DNA from 3 places in the Paenibacillus sp. J53TS2 genome. Region 1 is predicted to be linked to each of the others. Evidence: riboswitches for the same ligand, from Rfam matches in the RefSeq annotation. Region 1 holds a riboswitch; each other region holds the start of a gene.
What was found. Region 1 has a riboswitch for thiamine pyrophosphate ahead of KJS42_RS15170 (ECF transporter S component). Riboswitches for the same ligand answer to the same signal wherever they lie in the genome.

Region 1 (3,277 bases):
TCTTCGATCCGATGCTCCACGATCATTAAGGTCCGCCCCTCGGCTACCTTGGCGATCGCTTGCCAGATTTGCTCGCGCCCCAGCGGGTCCAGCAGGGCGGAAGGTTCGTCGAGCAGCAGCACCTCCGGATCGCCCAACAGGATCGAAGCGAGCGCTAATCGCTGTTTCATCCCCTGGGACAGCGAATCGATCAACACGTGGAGCTCGGGCAAATCGAGGCCCACCTCAGCCAAGGCGGCTTCCATCCGCGCGGACATCTCGGGCTGCGGTATGCCGAGGTTTTCCAGGGCAAAGGCTAGCTCCTCGTCAACATAAGGCATACAGAATTGGGTCTCGGGGTCCTGAAACAGGAAGCGCCACGATGTCGGGAGCTGCTGCGCGGACGTCCGCATCGGGATTTCCACCAAGTCCGGGATGATGCCGGACAAGACCTGAAGCAGCGTCGATTTCCCGCATCCGCTGGGGCCCAATAGCAGCACATGTTCTCCGCGCACAACCGAGAAATCCAAATCCTTGAACACGAAATCGGCTTCACCGGGGAACTTCAACCGCAGCCCCTGCACCTCTGCGGCCGCCATGTCCTTCCGCATCAGTCGTTCAGCGCCGCGTAGTCCTTCGGATCAACCGGCCGCAGCAGGGTGGTGACTCCTGTCGCTTCTACGGCTTTTACCACGGCGTAAGCGAAGTAACCGCAGATCAGCGCAGAGCTGACCGCGCGCATGGCATATTTGGCAGTCAAGAGCCAAGGCTCATAATCCTGCACGTAGCCATAGAAGAAATCCGGAATCACCGATCCAACAGCGGCCCCAATTCCGGCCAGCGCTGCGACGGAGCCGGAGAACTTCCGGTATCGGAACGCGGCGAATACCAGTTCCGCTCCCAAGCCTTGCAGCACGCTGTATAGAACGAGCTGAATGCCCCATTCGCTGCCGAACAGAATCTCCACATGGGCCGCCGCAATCTCGGCAATCAACGCTACCCCCGGTTTACGAATCAGCAGGAATACCAGTGTTGCGGCCAGGAACCACATCCCGTACACCAGTTCATCCGCCTGGAAGAACAGGGGCGAGAACAAATTGTACACCGAACTCCAGAAGTGGTACACCACGCCAAGCACAAGCGAGACCAACACCGTTACCAACAGGTCGCTTAGCTTCAAACCGCGGCCCATTTTTTTCTGAATAACCTCCGACATTTCCATCTCTCCTCTTGATTCCTCAATTTAAATTCCCATCGCATACGTAAAAAAACCGCCTGAATAAGCTCAGACGGTGGTCAGGTCACGAGGGTGCGTAAAAAACGCAAGACATCCCGGACGATCGATTCTCTACGCTGGCATTATCCAGATCAGATTAACGGTCCGCGGCGCCATATGCCGCTATCTCAGCCTGATTTGCTCAAGCCCCCGTATCCCTATGCGATTGTTATTAACATACACCAACCTAGCCTCGGCATCAAGCATCAATTTGTACAAATTTGTCATCCGGGGTTACAGGCCGCTGTATTGATTTCGGCCCTGTTCTGTGTCAAGATTAGCGGAAGTGGCAACGAATTCATCAAACCAACGCAGCACTAACGGACAGACTAGGAGGATGCTATTTGGCCGCGAAATGGATGAAATGGATGACGGAACTCTCCTCCCGAAAATGGCTATCCCGATGGATGGGCAAGTTCTCCCATTCGGGCTTGAGCCGGGCGATGATTCCTTTTTTCGCCAAATCCTACGGCATTCCGCTCCATGAAGCGGAGAAGGAGCTTCGGGAATACCGGACACTGAATGAGTTCTTTACCCGAAAATTAAAACCAGGCATGCGCCCGCTGCACGCGGAGCCAGGGACGATGATCAGTCCGGTGGACGCCTTAATTACCTTTATGGGCGAGGTCCAAACCGGCACGATTCTGAACGTCAAAGGACAGGATTACACACTTGACGAGCTGCTGTCGCGCTCCCCCCGCGTAGAAACGTACAAACACGGTTATGCCCTTGTCCTTTATCTTAGTCCTACTGATTATCACCGAATTCATGCACCCGTGACCGGGAAAAAGTTGGAAAGCGAGCATGTGAAGGGCCGGGTGTACCCCGTGAACGACTTCGGCATGCGCCACATGAAGAAGGTCTTATGCCGGAATGAACGCCTGATTACTTATATTTCCCACAGTTGCGGAGAGATCGCCCTCATCAAAGTGGGAGCCATGAACGTCAGCAGCATCCAATACACGGACCCCTCGGCCAAAAGCTGGGAACAAGGCGACGATCTTGCTTACTTTGAATTTGGATCCACTGTCGTCCTTCTCACCCAGAATGGAACCTTCACCCCTCTGCCCGGTCTCGAGCCCGGTCGGAAGGTAAGGATGGGTGAAGCGCTAGGCCACTTCAAACCCGCAGGAAAATGCTAATGGCTTGCTGAAGCCGCCGGTTTCTCTCCCGGCGGCTTTTCTCCGTTATTGCACCGTGATGCTGCCGATGGATGTCTCTAACGCGACCAGCGGCCCTCCGCCGCCCCTCTCACTGCTTCCTTCCGGCACCCCATGAATTGCCCCAAGTTCGCTTCTCGTTTCCAGATCGCAGGCTACTGATGGATCCAGCGTCGCTGTGATGCTGCCGACATCGGCTCTAGCCTGTAACCGGCTGCCGGAGTCCATCGCGAGAATACCTAGATTCAAGCTGCCGGTTGCCGTAGTGATCGAGGATTCGCCCGACAAACGGGCGTCTTCGACCTTGATTGACCCGACATCGCCAGTCAGCCGATACGTTCCCGTCAGCCCGCTCGCCGTGATTTCGCCGACATTGTTCGTAACTTCGAACTCTTGGATCCCGGCAGGGACCTCTACGACATAATCGATGCGGAATTCGGTAAAATGCAGCTCCTTCTGAGCCCAATCCCACAGGTTTTGATCGGATTTACCCTTGGCGTGTACGCGCACCTGGGCAACGTTCCCCTGAGGGATGACCGAAACCTCACTCTGTTCGAACAACCGATCCAGCTTTTCCGAGCGTGCGGGCAGGTCAGCTGCCTGGATGGTCGCTCTCACCACGATTTGATCGGAAGTACCCTTCTTTATCTCGAGACGACCCACGGCATTCTCCAACTGCAATTTACCGGTGGTGCCGATTTCCCCTGTCGTCGAAAGCTCGTGTGAGCGTCCCGTAAACGTCAGATCGTCCTTCCACTCCCCGGCGGCCAACGCCACCGACTGCTGTACGGATGCCGCAGTATCGCTGAGCGATTGACTCACCGAATCGACGGTGTTTCCCACCGTCTGCTCCCATTGCTGC
Region 2 (3,277 bases), on a different contig from region 1:
TTAATATAGATGCAATCCTTTTATTGATATTTCATTTTTGCATACCCAAAAAAAAAAACAAAAACAGCCGTATTCGCTTTGATGCGAATACGGCTGTGGCTGCTGTCAGCGTCCACCGATTCCGGCGGCGTCCTCGTCTATGCCTTCTTGGCCGACGATCTTTGATCGGAGCTTGGATTACTCAGTTGGGGGAGCATGCGCGTTCCCATGACCATCTCAGACGAGCAAAGCGGACAAGCCGGACTATGTTCAAACGTGAAGTTGTCACGCATCCATCCATTGCAATCGTCGCTCGTGCAGGTCCATACCGGTGTATTTTCCTCAGGAATTTCTTCTAACGTTTTTTTACGGTAGTTCATAATTCCCCTCCTTCAAGGTGAGCGTTCTAACCGGGTGCATAGATGTGGTTCGTCATAGTGCTATATGTACCATCAGAAGCGAGGTTTCCGAATGTTAACCTCATGAATGATCTTTGAGTAGAAAAACTGCCCTCAATGCGAGAACGCATTAAGAGCAGTTTCTGGCTAGCTTACAGTTTTACAACGTTTTCGGCTTGAGGGCCGCGGTTGCCTTGAACCACGTTGAATTGTACGCGTTGGCCTTCGTCGAGGGTTTTGAAGCCTTCGCCAGTGATCGCGCTGAAATGAACGAATACGTCATTTCCGCCTTCCACTTCGATGAAGCCAAAACCTTTCTCAGCGTTAAACCATTTTACTGTTCCGGTTTCCATAGGGGAATACCTCCTGTTTAAAGATTAACATGATTCATTTTTTTAACAGAAGTCGCTCAAAAGGGCTGACCCTTATGAACATGCACCACTTGTATAAAAAAAATTCACACATTGAAAAAAGTTCCAGGTTTTAAATAGTGACACTCTTTTCAATGGGTGAATGATCTTCTTTCTAAAACACGAGATGAACTCATTATATCCTTTTGCCAGATAAAAAGCAAATCCCCTATTTTTGCAAACCTGTTCGGAAAGACTGGACAAATGCGGCAAGCGAAAACTATAATGACAGTTGTAATCTGCAGTCATACTGTTCAGGGGTGCTGGAATTGGCCGGCTGAGAGTGTATCCCTCAAAGATACTGACCCTTTAACCTGATCTGGATAATGCCAGCGTAGGGAGCTATACTATATGGATATGAACTCGTTATTCATTTCATTTCCATTGCCTATCGCGTCCCGGATCCGGGACGTTTTTTTGTATCCGAAATTTGGATTGCGCTTAAGGTCGCATTTCCAGGGTTATACCAAGAACAAAGCTGCGGAAATTTAAACAATCGAAGGAGAGAATGTGTCGTGAAAGTTCAACTACGCACCGTGCTGGCGCTGTTCCTCGGCTGTATGCTGCTAATTCTGTCTGCCTGCGGCGGAGCCAACGGAAATAGCGCGGGCAAGGCTGCTGCAGGAAACCAAGGCGGGCAAAATGCCGAGAATGCCGCGCCTAACCAGGCGACCGGCGAAGAGCTGCGCAGCGTCAAGGTTGTGCTCGACTGGAGCCCTAACACCAATCATACCGGCCTTTACGTCGCTAAGGACCAAGGGTATTTCGCCGAGGAAGGGCTGAATGTGGATATCCTCCTTCCCGGCTCCGGCGGCGCTGAGGCGATGGTTGCCTCCGGGGAGGTCCCGTTTGGCGTCAGCGTACAAGAGAACGTCACCCAAAGCCGGCTCCAAGGCGTCCCGCTTGTATCCATCGCCGCAATCATTCAGCATAATACATCCGGCTTTGCTGCACCTGTTGCCAAGAATATCAAGACACCTAAGGATTTTGAGGGCAAAGCCTACGGCGGATGGGGGTCTCCTGTGGAAGAAGCGGTCATTAAATCCATTATGGACCTGCAGGGCGCCGATGTCGGCAAGGTAAAGTTCCTCAACATCGGGGATGCCGATTATTTTACGGCCGTGAAGCGGGATATCGACTTCGCCTGGATCTTCTACGCATGGACCGGCATCGAAGCCGAACTGCGGGGTGAGCCGCTGGATATGCTTTACGTTAAGGACTTCTCCGAACAGCTTGACTATTATACGCCGGTGCTTGTCACCAACGAGAAGACGATCAAGGACGACCCGGAGCTCGTGAAGGCGTTTATGCGAGCGGTGTCCAAAGGTTATGATTATGCAATCGCCCACCCTGAGGAGTCGGCGCAAATTTTGCTCAAGGCTGTACCGGAACTCGACAAGGACCTGGTAGTTGCCAGTCAAAAATGGCTGAGCCCAAAATACAAGGACGACGCTCCGCGCTGGGGCGAACAGAAGAAAGAAGTATGGCAGAACTACTCTGATTGGATGCATGAGCGTGGCTTGCTGGAGAAACCGCTTGAGGTAGATGCCGCTTTCACCAATGAGTTTTTGCCGAGCGAATAACTCCCTGAAATTATGTTTTCAACCAATTCCCATTATCGAAAGGATGAACTCATCGATGCCAAACGCACTTTTAAGCATTCAAATCATTCCAAAAACGCCAAATGGTGAAGACGTGATACCGTATGTAGACCGGGCCATTGAAGTGATTCAGGCTTCCGGGGTGAAATATCAGGTCAATCCCCTGGAGACAACCATGGAGGGGGAACTCGACGAGTTGTTGGCTATCGTGAAGAAAATGAATGAAGCCGTCATTGAGTTTGGCAGTACAGGCATCATTTCGCAAATCAAAATCTCGTATAACCCCAAAGGCGTCAGCATGGATAAGCTGATTGAAAAATATCGGCCATGAATCTCCGCAGCCTTTGGCACAGCATCTGGCCGCCCCTTGTGGCGGTCATGCTGTTTTTGCTGATTTGGCAGGGCGCCACCGCCTGGTTTCACATTGAAAAATGGATCCTCCCCAGCCCGGTTGATATCGGGCGTGAAGCGGCCGCCGGTGCGGCCAGTTTAGGGGAGCACACGCTGGCAACACTACGGCTGATGCTGATTGGTTTTGCCATTGGAACGCTCGTGGGCTTGTTGATGGCGTTTGTGCTCCATTATGTCCCGTTTCTTAAAGCGTCGCTGTATCCGTTGATCATCTTGAGCCAAAACGTGCCGACCATTGCGCTGGCCCCACTGCTCATGATCTGGTTCGGGTTCGGGATCCTGCCGAAGATCATCGTCATTACGCTCGTCTGCTTCTTCCCTGTTGCGGTGGCGACCATGGACGGACTGAGCCGCACGGATCGCGCGATGCTGGATTATATGCGGATGATCGGTGCGTCCAAGGCGGATATCTTCCGCAAGCTGGAGGTGCCCTACGCGATCCCCTCGATCATGTCCGGGGTTAAAATCGCCGCAACTT
Region 3 (3,277 bases), on a different contig from region 1:
GTGGGTTCAAGCAGGCGGGGTAGAGCTGAAATCCGAATTCGACGGAAAGACGGTGTGGGTGCTAGTAGAGAACGTGCCGCCGCTTGGCTTTGTGACGATTGAACGCAGCAAGGACGAACAGGTTGATCTCACACCAGATGAACCTTTTAAAACACGGCCAAACGGAATCGAAACCCCAATTTATAACATCGAGTGGAATGATGGCGGACAGCTAATCTCGATCTTTGATCGGGAAGCCGGCCGCGAAGTGCTGGCGCCGGGCGAACGTGGGAACGTACTTCAGGTGTTCGAAGATAAGCCGAAAATGTTTGAGGCTTGGGACATCGATGTGTTCTACCAGGAGAAACAACGCGAGGTCGAGCAGCTACAGGACTGTAAAGTCGTGACGGGTTCGCTGCGTGCCGTCGTTAGCTTTACTTGGACTTATATGAACTCGACGATCCGCCAAGAGATGATTCTGTATGGCAACAACCGGCGGATTGACTTCCAGACTCAAGTTGATTGGCAGGAGCGTCAGCAACTGCTGAAGGTCGCTTTTCCGGTTGACGTACGGGCTACGGAAGCTACTTACGATATCCAATTCGGAAACGTCAAGCGACCGACGCATTGGAACACCTCTTGGGACCTTGCTCGATTTGAAACGGTCGGTCATCAATGGGTCGATTTGTCAGAGCACGGGTACGGGGTCAGCCTGCTGAATGATTGCAAATACGGCCACGACATTAAGGACCATGTGATCCGGCTGTCGCTGTTGAAATCGGCAACTTATCCGGATCCGCAAGCGGATCGCGGCGAGCATGAGTTTACGTACGCGCTGTATCCTCACGAGGGGCATTGGTCCGAAGGCGGTACCGTACAGGCAGCAACGCTGCTAAATCAGCCGGTTTACGCCACGATGGGCCAGGCGCACTCGTCTTCATTCTCACTGCTCCAAACGAGCGGAAGTGCGGACGTCGTCATTGATGCCGTGAAAAAAGCGGAAGACGGCGACGGCTTGATCGTTCGTTTGCATGAATACAAGGGAGGCCGAGGCCGCGTTCGCTTCCATTTCGGGATGCCGGTGATTTCCTGGCAAGAAACCGACATGATGGAACGGCCTTTAGGAGAATCCTCCTCAACTGCGGAGCTTGAGTTGTCGATGTCACCGTATGAAATCAAAACGATTCGTTTGCAGTTGAAATAACGAGAGAACGCTGTGGGTCGCCTTCGACAGTTAATCGGAAGTCGGGGCGCCCGTCAGCGTTTCGATATCGTTGGAACCGTAGAAGAACAGAACGACCAGAATGATGATTACGATGAGTTCCGAGAAGCCTTCGCCGTCAAATTCACTCATTGTAGTAAACCCCCGCATCTAGGTTATGATGTAAAGCGAGCGATCCTCCCACCCGAATCTTTCAAAGGAAGAGCGGGTTCAGGAGGAATTGTCCGCTTTTTTCTTCATGGCATTGATGATGTCATTGATGGTCATATCTCCATTCTCGTTGAGAAAGTTCAGCAACTTGTCGGCGTTTGCATCGCTGCTGATCGTTTTGTATTCGCCAACAAGGGAGACATACATGGTTGCGTTACGGTATAACTGGACGGAATCCACGCGAAGTTTACCGGAAAGAAGCAGCGCAGCTACGGTATATTCCGGGGTTTTTGGCCGGAAACCGCCCTTTTTGCCATTTTTCTTGTTGGAGGACGAGGATTTGCTTTTTCCGGCTGAATTCATGGCCTAACCTTCCTTAGCTGGATGGGATCCGGTTACTTATCCTGAGGAACCGGTTTACAAGACAGTTCCCTGATAGTTATGCTATGCAGCATTCCGGGGATGGTGTAGACGAGAGAAGCAAGTGATCCAACGATCTTTCGCTGGACGGGATTGACAATCCAGGCAGGGATCGGTAGAGTAATAGGTGAATTGCATAGGAAATCCACTAGGGGCGCCGTAAACGGCTGAGACAAGAGACCATCTTGGACCCTTTGAACCTGATCTAGTTCATACTAGCGTAGGAAAGTGGAGTCGGCCCCCATTTGAATAGTGCTCAGGTTGTCGTATATCAGCCTAGGACTTGATCGAGCCGCTCCCTCTACGGAGCGGCTTTTTTGCGCGCTCTGTTAACAGGTCGTTTGTCGTCGTCTTCTCAGGGGATTTCCTAGTTCAATATATTGGGAGGTGGAGACGATGGGGTTTACGCAGGAGCTACGACGTCAGGCGGACGGGATCTATCAAGCCATATTCGATCATCCGTTCGTCAGAGGCATCGCAAGGGGACAACTGGAGAAAGAGCAGCTCATTCATTACGTTAAGCAGGATTACGAATATTTAAACGCCTATATGCGGATTTACGGTATCGCGATTTCCAAAAGCCGGACCCGAGAGGAGATCGCGATGTTCAACGAACAGATCGCGTATATTTTAAACCGTGAAGTTCAACCCCATCAGATTTTTTGCCGGGCCGCCGGAGTGAATTTTGAAGAGTTGCAGGGGTACCCACTTGCACCCTCGGCGCATCATTATATCCGTCATATGCTGACGGTGGCCCACGAAGGGAGTTTGGGCGAGATCTATGCCGTTTTATTGCCCTGCCCTTGGACCTATCTGGAGATCGGCCAAAAGCTGCTGGCAGAAGTGCAGCCGACACCGGACCATCCGTTTTATGAGTGGATTGATTTTTACGGGCGTCTTTCGGGGGATGTGACGGAGAAGTTTATCCATGCGTTAGACGGATGGGCGGATACAGCCAGGGAGGAAGAGCGGCAAAGGATGGCCGATCATTTTCTGCAAAGCTGCCAATTGGAATATCTCTTTTGGGATATGGCTTACCGGCAGGAAGATTGGCCGGTTGCGATGCCGATGATTTCGCATTCATCCAAATGATCGAAAGAGAGGTTGAAAACATGAGCTTAATGGAAAAAGATCTGTCCGATGTGCTGGAAAAGGTGCAAAAAACGAAACCCCTCGTGCATAACATGACCAATGTTGTCGTCACGAATTTTACCGCAAACGGCTTGTACGCCCTTGGCGCTTCGCCGGTCATGGCCTATGCACCCGAGGAGGTGGCTGATATGGCCAAGATCGCCGGGGCCCTCGTCTTGAACATCGGCACGTTGTCGACGCAGCAGGTCGAAGCGATGATCCTCGCCGGCCGGTCGGCGAACGCTCATGGCGTGCCGGTGCTGCTTGACCCGGTTGGTGCGGGGGCGACCGCCTTCCGCACTGAATCGGCTCTGCGTATCCTGCGCGAGGTAAAGGTGTCGCTCCTGCGCGGCAATGCGGCGGAGATCGCCCATC

Region 2: linked by a shared signal. The riboswitch ahead of KJS42_RS17890 (ABC transporter substrate-binding protein) and the one ahead of KJS42_RS15170 (ECF transporter S component) in region 1 are both predicted to bind thiamine pyrophosphate.
Region 3: linked by a shared signal. The riboswitch ahead of tenA (thiaminase II) and the one ahead of KJS42_RS15170 (ECF transporter S component) in region 1 are both predicted to bind thiamine pyrophosphate.

Annotation. Positions count from the first base shown of each region.
Region 1 is NZ_BOSK01000006.1:214,313-217,589, reverse strand. It holds gene KJS42_RS15175 (ABC transporter ATP-binding protein) at 1-590, opposite strand, end outside; gene KJS42_RS15170 (ECF transporter S component) at 590-1,195, opposite strand; TPP riboswitch at 1,308-1,419, opposite strand; gene asd (archaetidylserine decarboxylase) at 1,600-2,397, shown strand; gene KJS42_RS15160 (hypothetical protein) at 2,443-3,277, opposite strand, start outside.
Region 2 is NZ_BOSK01000008.1:221,956-225,232, forward strand. It holds gene KJS42_RS17880 (cold-shock protein) at 138-359, opposite strand; gene KJS42_RS17885 (cold-shock protein) at 530-730, opposite strand; TPP riboswitch at 1,034-1,146, shown strand; gene KJS42_RS17890 (ABC transporter substrate-binding protein) at 1,303-2,370, shown strand; gene KJS42_RS17895 (MTH1187 family thiamine-binding protein) at 2,426-2,719, shown strand; gene KJS42_RS17900 (ABC transporter permease) at 2,716-3,277, shown strand, end outside.
Region 3 is NZ_BOSK01000004.1:156,979-160,255, forward strand. It holds gene KJS42_RS10825 (alpha-mannosidase) at 1-1,183, shown strand, start outside; gene KJS42_RS10830 (hypothetical protein) at 1,412-1,714, opposite strand; TPP riboswitch at 1,912-2,015, shown strand; gene tenA (thiaminase II) at 2,168-2,863, shown strand; gene thiM (hydroxyethylthiazole kinase) at 2,884-3,277, shown strand, end outside.